DNA from 3 places in the Parabacteroides chongii genome. Region 3 is predicted to be linked to each of the others. Evidence: riboswitches for the same ligand, from Rfam matches in the RefSeq annotation. Region 3 holds a riboswitch; each other region holds the start of a gene.
The links. A riboswitch is a leader RNA that binds a small molecule or an ion and turns the genes downstream of it on or off. The one in region 3 is predicted to bind cobalamin.
Positions count from the first base shown of each region.

Region 1: linked by a shared signal. The riboswitch ahead of P3L47_RS15425 (sirohydrochlorin cobaltochelatase) and the one ahead of P3L47_RS08220 (cysteine-rich CWC family protein) in region 3 are both predicted to bind cobalamin.
Region 2: linked by a shared signal. The riboswitch ahead of P3L47_RS15335 (ABC transporter substrate-binding protein) and the one ahead of P3L47_RS08220 (cysteine-rich CWC family protein) in region 3 are both predicted to bind cobalamin.

Region 1 covers NZ_CP120849.1:4,133,367-4,136,648, reverse strand. The annotation lists gene aspT (aspartate-alanine antiporter) at 1-999, opposite strand, end outside; cobalamin riboswitch at 1,143-1,338, shown strand; gene P3L47_RS15425 (sirohydrochlorin cobaltochelatase) at 1,432-2,346, shown strand; gene cobJ (precorrin-3B C(17)-methyltransferase) at 2,446-3,282, shown strand, end outside.
Region 2 covers NZ_CP120849.1:4,109,590-4,112,871, reverse strand. The annotation lists gene P3L47_RS15340 (iron ABC transporter permease) at 1-827, opposite strand, end outside; gene P3L47_RS15335 (ABC transporter substrate-binding protein) at 993-2,153, opposite strand; cobalamin riboswitch at 2,203-2,405, opposite strand; gene cobI (precorrin-2 C(20)-methyltransferase) at 2,474-3,172, shown strand; gene P3L47_RS15325 (hypothetical protein) at 3,261-3,282, opposite strand, start outside.
Region 3 covers NZ_CP120849.1:2,193,052-2,196,333, reverse strand. The annotation lists gene accC (acetyl-CoA carboxylase biotin carboxylase subunit) at 1-1,181, opposite strand, end outside; gene P3L47_RS08220 (cysteine-rich CWC family protein) at 1,183-1,398, opposite strand; cobalamin riboswitch at 1,458-1,656, opposite strand; gene P3L47_RS08215 (anaerobic ribonucleoside triphosphate reductase) at 1,942-3,282, shown strand, end outside.

The sequences.
Region 1 (3,282 bases), 1.9 Mb from region 3:
CACCTTTTCCTTACGGAGCTGTGCCACCGTCATACCGGCAAATTTCTTACGGGAGATCAATACCGGCAATGTCTCAGCAGGGAAGTCCAGCAAATCGATATCGTTCACTTCGTCACCTATCCAATCTTCCTCACCGATCACGAACTCCCGCCGTCCGCTCAGGACTACCTCGTTTCCTTTCTGAAGCATCAAGTCCGGTTTCACGTCATAAATGACATTATTGATACGGACACGCTCCACAAATAAGCGACGGCCCTGCTCTTCCAGGTAATCTTCCAGTTCCTGCACGGTCTTACCTGCACCAAACCAGTCGTTGCTTATCTTATAAGCCCGGAAAGTGATAGGACGTGCTGCAGGCATAAATCCCGGTTGTTCGCTCTCGTCGTCATTCCCCATTTTAGCTTCCAGCTCTTTACATGCTTTCTTCACGGATGCCAGTCCGCCCAGCAGGCGGGGTGCCACATCACTCATGATCCACGCCGAACCTGCCGTACCGAAAATATACGAAACGGCATAAGCGACAGGCATCACGTTAATCATAGCCGTTTTATCGGCAGCACTCAGACTGCCCTGATTGATTGTATCTTCCGCAACTCCCAATACGGCTGAAATTGTCTGCGAGCCGGCCAGCAATCCGGCAGCTTCACCCGCATTATATCCCATCAGCTTGGCCAGAAGGAAAGGGATGAACAAGCAGAACAGACACATCAAGGCAGCAAAAAGCATCTGCGGAAGTCCTTCCTTCTTCAGTCCGCGAAAGAACTGTGGCCCTACGCTGTAACCTACAGCGAACAGGAATAAAAGAAAGAACACCGATTTAATAGGTGCACCGATATCAATGTGCAATTGCCCGATTAATACTCCGACCAGCAGAACACTGGTTACTGTTCCCAAAGAAAATTTCCCTATTTTAAATTTACCGATCCAGAAGCCCAATGCCAGCGTCAAAAAGATGGCGAGTTCCGGATAATGTTTGAGTAAATCTGCAAACCACTCCATATATTAATTGTTTGGCGTTAATATTACAGGCATAATTATATGCCCGGTTTTCACTGTGGTAGATGGAACAGTATCTGTAAGGAAGTTGTTCCAAAAGATTCAATTAAGAGAACATAAAATCCACCTTATTTTAAATAAATTTCTATCTTTGTCTCCGCTTTGGTGATACGGTAACATTCCGTTATTCGTATAAAAGGGAATCCGGTTAGAATCCGGAACAGTGCCCGCTACTGTGAAGCCCTCAACAAAGGAAAGCATTCTTACACCACTGTCCGACAAAAGGATGGGAAGGTCGCTTTCCGGGCAAGTCAGGAAACCTGCCAAAGTTATTATATCATATTCTCCCGGGGTCAGGAGGCTGATAAGAAAAGGGTTACCGACAGCCGGTATGTGATTTGTCGCATTCGTACGTTATCTCTTAATTTATTATATATGAAACATTTACTATTATTTATTGCTTGTATGCTGACACCTATGTGCTGGGCACACGACGGCGAGAACTTCGAGGCATCAGACATGCTCGCTTCTATGCAACCGGGCGACAAAGCTGCCCTATTAATGGTGCATTTCGGTACCACGTACGACAACACCCGCGCTCTCACTATCGACGCGATCAACCAAAAAGCAAAAGCCGCCTTCCAGGATATGGAAGTACGCGAAGCCTATACTTCCCGTATCGTTGCACGCCGCCTGAAAGCACGCGGCATCGAAAAGCTGAATCCGGTCGAAGCCTTGGAAAAACTGAAAGCAGACGGATATACACACATCCTTGTCCAGTCCACCAACATTATCGAAGGAGTGGAAATGGAATCACTTCGTAAAGACATTGCTCCGCTGGAAAAGAACTTCAAAGACATACGCATCGGCAACCCGTTGCTTTATACTCCCCACGACTTTGAAAATGTAATAGCAGCCGTTACAAAGAACGGAACCAAAGAAGGCGCAACAATTCTTGTCGGACATGGTACTTATACACCTGCCACAGCACAGTATGCCATGATGGATTACATGCTGCAGTCCAAAGGATATACTAATTACCATGTAACAACCGTAGAAGGTTATCCCTCTTTCGGCGATATGGTTGCCAAACTGGATGCAAGCAGCGTAAAGAAAGTATTACTGATGCCTTTCATGTTCGTTGCCGGCGACCACGCCAACAACGACATTGCCGGTGATATGAAAGAGGAACTGGAAGGCAAAGGTTATCAGGTATCTGTCTTTATGCAGGGGCTGGGACAAAATCCGGAAATCCAGGATATATTTATCGATCATGCCAGGTTCGCAGCCAAACATAAGATGATCGATATAACCAGTAAGAAGAAAAAGTACGCAGCAGAAAAAGATTAATACTTAGACTTAGAACATCTGACAATCCAATTATTCCAATAAAATACATTATCTTTGTTGGTACTGATGAAATCAGAATCAATAACTCAAAGCTAAAAGATGAGCACAGGAAAAATAATCGTAGCCGGGATCGGTCCCGGCAGCGAATCAGATATTACACCGGCAGTTCTATCCGCCATCCGCCAGTCGGATGTTATCGTTGGGTATAAATATTACTTCCAGTTTATTGAATCAGCGATCCGTCCTGATGCGATCTGCATCGATTCGGGAATGAAACGGGAAAAAGTACGTGCCGAAGAAGCATATAATTATGCAACCGAAGGCAAAGTAGTAACAGTTATCAGTTCCGGTGATGCAGGTATTTACGGAATGGCTCCGCTTATTTATGAAATGCAGCGCGAAAAAGGAAGCAACATCCCTATCGAAGTTCTTCCCGGTATCAGTGCATTCCAGAAAGCAGCCTCCCTGCTGGGCGCTCCGGTAGGTCATGATTTCTGTGTGATCTCCCTCTCCGACCTGATGACTCCCTGGGAGCTGATAGAGAAGCGTATCAAAGCGGCAGCGATGGCCGACTTTATCACAGCGATCTACAATCCCAAAAGCGAAGGTCGCTACTGGCAGCTGTATCGTCTGATCGAACTTTTCCTGCAGGAACGCGATCCGCAGACACCTGTCGGTTTTGTCCGCCAGGCAGGACGTGAAGAGCAGAAAGTGACGATCACCACCCTGGCAGAGTTCGATCCGGAACAAGTAGATATGTTCACTGTTGTTCTGATCGGCAACTCACAAACTTACCGGTTCGACAACAAGATGATTACACCACGCGGCTATTACGGTGAAATCAAGATGGGTAAAGCAGAAACTGGTATCGGACAAGATATTATGATCCGCAGTTTTCGCACCATCGAGAAAGAACTGAAAAACAAAGATATTCCG
Region 2 (3,282 bases), 1.9 Mb from region 3:
AGGTGAGGAACAGCAAGTCCCAGAAAGACGATCGGACCACAGTAAGCGGTCACGATAGCAGTCAATACACCGGCAGAGGTGATAACGAGTAGGCGTGCCCGTTTGATATTCAGTCCCAGGTTACGGGCATAACCGTCGCCGAGAAGCATCAGGTTTAATGTCTTTATTAATAGGAACGAAAGGGGGATCAGGATAGCCATAATCGCCACGAAAAGCATCATCTGATTACCGGAGACACGTGAGAAACTTCCCAGCCCCCAGATTACATAAGCACGGATATCTTCTTCCACACTAAAGAATTTCAACACACCTATCACAGCATTTGCCACATAGCCGATCATCACTCCGATAATCAATAGCGTCACATTCCCTTTTACCTTCTGCGAGACATAAACGATCAGTGCCATGACAGATAAGGAACCGACTATGGCCGCAATAGATAAGGCAATCTCCCCCATAAAGCCCAGCTTACTCAACGCCACGCCACCCAGGCTTCCGCTCAGTAAGACAACGAAGGCGACTCCCATACTTGCACCGGAGCTAATCCCCAACACAGAAGGTCCCGCCAAAGGGTTACGGAATACGGTTTGCATCTGAAGCCCGCTGATTGCCAATCCGGCTCCGGCAACCAAAGCCGTCAAAGCCTGCGGGAAACGTGATTTCCAAATAATATTCTGCCAGGTGACCGGTTCGTCACCATTGCCGCAGATGATATTCCAAACCGAATGGAAGGGAATGGATACCGATCCCAGCACCAGGTTCAGAAACAGCAGAACCACGATGGAGACAAAGATCAGAAACATCAGAAGAGAGTTTGAGTATTTCATTCTATTGTTATTTTAATCGTTCTTTTGCTCACGTCGCATGAGCGCTTCGGCTCATGTTGTATGAGCCGAGGCCCGCAGGTTGCATGAGCCGAGGCGCTCACGATGTGTGAGACGGGGCGCTCATGCTGCATGCATCGGTCGGCGCAGGCTGTCTGCGCAAAAAAACTATTTAAGCAAATCATAATAGGCAGGAGTATGGTTGGGTAACAGGCTCGGATGAAAGATATGCAGTAGGTCGGCCAGCAGCACTTCCGGCTCGGTCGGCATACTTTCGTAAAAAGGTTTCTCCCGCATATTACAGTAGATCACTCCTTTTTCCTTGAAGGCACGGAAGTCTGCATAACGGGGATCCTGATCTTTCAGTGATTTATAAGTATATGTTCCCGGATAGCTGTTTACGATACGCCAGTAATCGGCTTCATCCGCCTGGTTATAAACCGTCTCGAAGTCGAGTGTCACACCGCCGGAGCGATCGTCGTCTTTCAAAAAGTAATCAGCGCCGGCATCTTTGAAAAGCTGTGCAAGGAAGCTCTTCCCTCCTACCGCATACCAGTTACCACCATGTATTTCGCCACTGAACACGATAGGACGTCTCTGCACTTTACCTTCGGCAGTCAGCTCTTTCAGTTCGTTGTAGCGGTTTTCTATAGCTGAGAATTTATCATTGGCTTCCTGCTCCATCCCAAGTAACAGACCGACAAACTTAATCCATTCAGCCTGTCCCAGCGGTGTCATTTCTTTATATCCCAGATGAGGAATCAGAGGGATACCGACATCTTTCATCGTCTCGTATCCGCCACGTTTAAAGGGAGAGATCAGGATCAGGTCGGGATTGATACTCATAATCACCTCATTATCGAAATTACCTTCGATCCCGATCTTCGCTGTCTTTCCTTCCTTCAACTGTTCATTGATAGTCTTATTAAACAGATGGCGCGTACTCGTGATACCGACCACCTTATCCTCCGCTCCCAACTTAATGAAATTGGAGAGCTGCAGGGAGGTCATACAAATGGCACTGCGCACAGGTGTTTCGATCACCGTATAATCAGCAGGAAGACCTTCCGGCTTCGTCCCGCGGGGAACCAATGCATACAGGAAATGCGTGCTTTCTTCATTCTGCGGGTCATGTATATCTACCAGGACATAACCGTCGGCATAGGTCAACTGAAAACCTTCGGCATATTCAGGTTTAACCTGGACCATCCTATCCGTCGTAATCGTTTGTTGCGACGATGCATTCTCTTTCTCCTGCTGATTTCCTTTCGATGCGCACGATGTAGCCATTAACGCTAACAGGCAGCCACCGACTAAATACTTATTCATATTCTATTTGTTTTTATCCGACACAAACCGTCCAAACCCACGAGGACAATCGTTATGCAAAAAAATGGCAGGTCTTCTGACTTACTTCCATCCCGAATGCCTTCCCGATCGCAAAGACCAGTGGCAAAAGGTATTATCAGGATGTTTATAAAGCTTCACAGCAGCGTGGACTGTCCGGGATTTACACCCGGTTCCCTTTTAATCTGTCTCCATGGACAGGAGTTTTACAGAACCGATTTCGAGCGCAAAAGTAATAAGAAGTTTGCAACTTTACACTATTTTCAGCACATTTGCATCCCAAATAAAAGAACAAGAATAAAATGACTTATCCGATCAGTTTTGTATCATTAGGTCCCGGCGAACCGGAACTTATCACGGTGAAAGGTCTCCGCCAACTCCAGAAAGCAGATATTATCTACTGTCCCGCCACCCGCAACAGACAACGCGAGAGCATTTCACGTGCCGCTGATATCGTACGCGCCCTGGAGATAAATGAAACGGCTATCCACTGCTTTATACTCCCCATGAGCAAAGACCGTACGGAGGCCTGGAAAGTCTACGATACCCTCTACAACGAAGCTGCAACCCAATATGTGGAAGGCAAACAGATCGTTATCGTTGCCGAAGGCGATGCCGGATTTTATTCGTCCATACAATACCTATACGATAAATTTACAGGTGCAGGGATTGCCGTACAACGCATTGCCGGTATTCCGGCTTTCATTGCTGCCGGAGCTTTGGCAGGCTTGCATATCGTCAAACAGGAAGAGCAAATCGTTGTCATTCCCGGTACACCTTCTGCCGCAGAACTGAGCGAAAAGATAAACGCCGGATATGTTATCGTCATCATGAAACTGTCACAATGCGTAGATGCCGTACACGAATGTATCCGCAAGCATCCGCAGACACAGTTCCATTACTTTGAAAATGTGGGGACAGAGAAAGAATATTACACGTCCGACAGAAAAGTCATAGCTGATAAAGTGTACCCCTATTTCTCACTGATGATCATACAATAATCCCCTCCATAATCCGGAGGCTTGACAGCATCCGGAAATGAAGGGGATATTCACAGATACGATCTATTCCGATATTGTTTTGCAAAAACTAGGCAGATTCTATAATACCG
Region 3 (3,282 bases):
GTCGCCCATACGATCAGTTTGCCGATCATCGGGTCGTAATAAACCGGTATCTCATATCCTTCGTACACATAACTGTCCACACGGACACCGATGCCGTTCGGTTCCGTCAGTTGCCTGATCACACCGGGAGACGGCATAAATCCGGCTTCGGTATCTTCCGCACAGATACGGCATTCGATAGCATGGCCACGCTGGGCTATCTCTTCCTGACGGATATGGAGCGGCTCATCGTTAGCCACCCGGATCTGTTCTTTTACCAGGTCGACACCCAATACTTCTTCCGTGATAGGATGCTCCACCTGCAGGCGGGTATTCATTTCCAGGAAATAAAAATTCCGATGTTTGTCCACCAGAAATTCGATGGTACCTGCACCGGAATAATGAACGGCCTTTGCCGCAGCAACAGCTTTCTCTCCCATATCTTTCCGCAATTCAGCCGTAATAAACGGTGACGGGCTTTCTTCTACGATCTTCTGGTTACGCCGTTGTACCGAACATTCACGTTCGCAGAGGTGGATCACGTTCCCGTGATTATCGCCCAGAATCTGAAATTCGATATGATGGGGCTCTTCCACAAACTTCTCCAGATAAACAGTATCGTCTCCAAAAGAAGAAAGAGATTCCGAACGGGCGGAATTATAGGCTTCCACCACCTCTTCCTCTTTATAAATAAGCCGCATCCCTTTTCCACCGCCGCCCATCGATGCTTTCAGCATCACAGGAAAACCGATCTCCTTACAAACCCGAACTGCTTCTTCCGCACTCTGCAACGGCTGCTGTGTTCCGGGAACTACCGGTACGCCGGCTTCGATCATACGTTTGCGGGCAGAGATCTTATCTCCCATCGCTTCCATCGTTTCAGGAGCCGGACCGATAAAAATGATCCCTTCTTCCTTACATCTCCGGGCAAAAGCGGCATTCTCCGAAAGAAAGCCATAACCGGGGTGAACAGCATCTGCCTTATGAAGTTTGGCTGCCTGAATAATTTTTTCAATATCCAGATAACTCTCTTTGGAGGCCGCAGGGCCTATCAGGCAAGCTTCATCGGCATAAAGCACGTGCCGGGCAGCCCGGTCGGCTTCCGAAAATACAGCCACAGACTGTATTCCCATCTCCCGGCAGGAGCGCATCACACGCACCGCGATCTCACCACGATTTGCGATCAATATTTTCCGTATCATATCAATGCTTTAAATGTTTATAGCGGGGATTCACCTCGCAGGCATAGAAATATTTCTTTATCTCATTCAAACAGGAATTGCATAAGCATCCCGGATAATGCATCTTTACATAAGCAAGCTGGAGCTCATCCAATTTCACAGGTGCACAATGACAGGCAGAGATATCGTCTACCCGGCATACAAAGGAGACCCCACAACGCGGACAATCTTTCTCCATAATCTGATAATTTTTGAAATAAACAATCTTTTCGAACCCGTATCCTAACCCACGAGGACATGAGCCTTTAATGAATGGCAGGTCTTCTGACTTACTCCCATTCTGAAGCCTTCCCGACCTTCGTCAGTGGCATTAGTTGTTTTCAGAATGTTGAACGGAGCTTCACAGCAGCGGGACTGTCCGGGATTTACACCCGATTCCCTTTTAATCTGTATCACCCGACCAGATAATACAGAACCGATTCGGTGACAAATGTAGAGAAATTATTACACATTTTATTCCAAATTGTGCATATTTTTTATTGGGACGCATAAGAGGCTGATAATATAACAGTTAGAAGAGAGCTCACCATTGACTATCCATTTGGGAAAACATTTCTTACTTTAAAAATCAAAAAGTTTTCCACTTTCACTGATTTCATATCTAATAATCAGCGATTTGACATAATTTAACTCGTTAAAAGTTTTCCAAAAAGAACACCATATATAGTTTAAGCATACCTTTGTTGGAGTAAAAACAACATAAATAATTATCAATTTTATCATGATACAAACAGTTATCAAACGGGATGGACGTATCGTCGGATTTAATGAGGAGAAGATAGTAACAGCGATACGAAAAGCCATGCTGCATACAGAAAATGGGGAGGATTTGCAGCTGATCCGCCAGATTACGGATCATATTTCATTCAAAGGAGAACCACAAATGACAGTGGAAGCGATTCAGGATGCAGTCGAACTGGAACTGATGAACAGTAGCCGTAAAGACGTAGCACAAAAATACATCGCTTACCGCAACCAGCGTAGCATTGCCCGTAAAGCGAAAACGCGCGACATGTTCCTGGAAATTATCAATATCAAATCGAACGATATCACCCGTGAGAATGCGAATATGAACGCGGACACGCCTGCGGGTATGATGATGAAGTTCTCCAGCGAAACGACTAAACCGTTCGTCGACGACTATTTGTTAAGCGAAGAGGTAAAAGAAGCCATCTCCAACAATTACCTCCACATTCATGATAAAGATTATTACCCGACCAAGAGTCTGACATGCGTTCAGCATCCGCTGGACCGCATCCTTAAATATGGTTTCTCTGCCGGACATGGTGAATCACGCCCGGCAAAACGTATCGAGACAGCCAGCATCCTGGGCTGTATCTCTCTGGAAACAGCTCAGAACGAAATGCACGGCGGACAGGCAATCCCGGCTTTCGACTTCTATCTGGCTCCTTATGTACGCAACAGTTTTATCGAAGAGCTAAAAACACTGGAAGAGTTGAACGGAGCCGATTATTCGCACCTCTACCAGGTAAAAGTTGATGATTACGTAAATGCTCCGTTAGACGGCCTGACAGGCGACCAGCGGATCATACAGCATGCTATCAACAAAACGACCAGCCGTGTACATCAGTCGATGGAAGCCTTTATCCATAATATGAACACCATCCACTCACGTGGCGGCAACCAGGTAGTATTCAGCTCTATCAACTACGGGACAGATACTTCGGCCGAAGGACGTTGCATCATCCGCGAAATACTGAAAAGTACCTACCGTGGTGTCGGTAACGGCGAAACAGCTATCTTCCCGATCCAGATATGGAAAAAGAAACGTGGCGTAAGTTATCTGCCGGAAGATCGTAACTACGACCTGTATACACTGGCCTGCAAAGTTTCTGCCCGTCGCTTCTTCCCTAACTTCCTCAATCTGGATGCCACATTCAACCAGCATGAAGACTGGAAAGCAGACGACCCACAACGTTACATGTACGAGGTAGCAACCATGGGATGCCGTACCCGTGTATTCGAGAACCGTTTCGGACCGAAAACTTCTATCGGACGCGGTAACCTCTCCTTCTCTACCATCAATATCGTACGCCTGGCT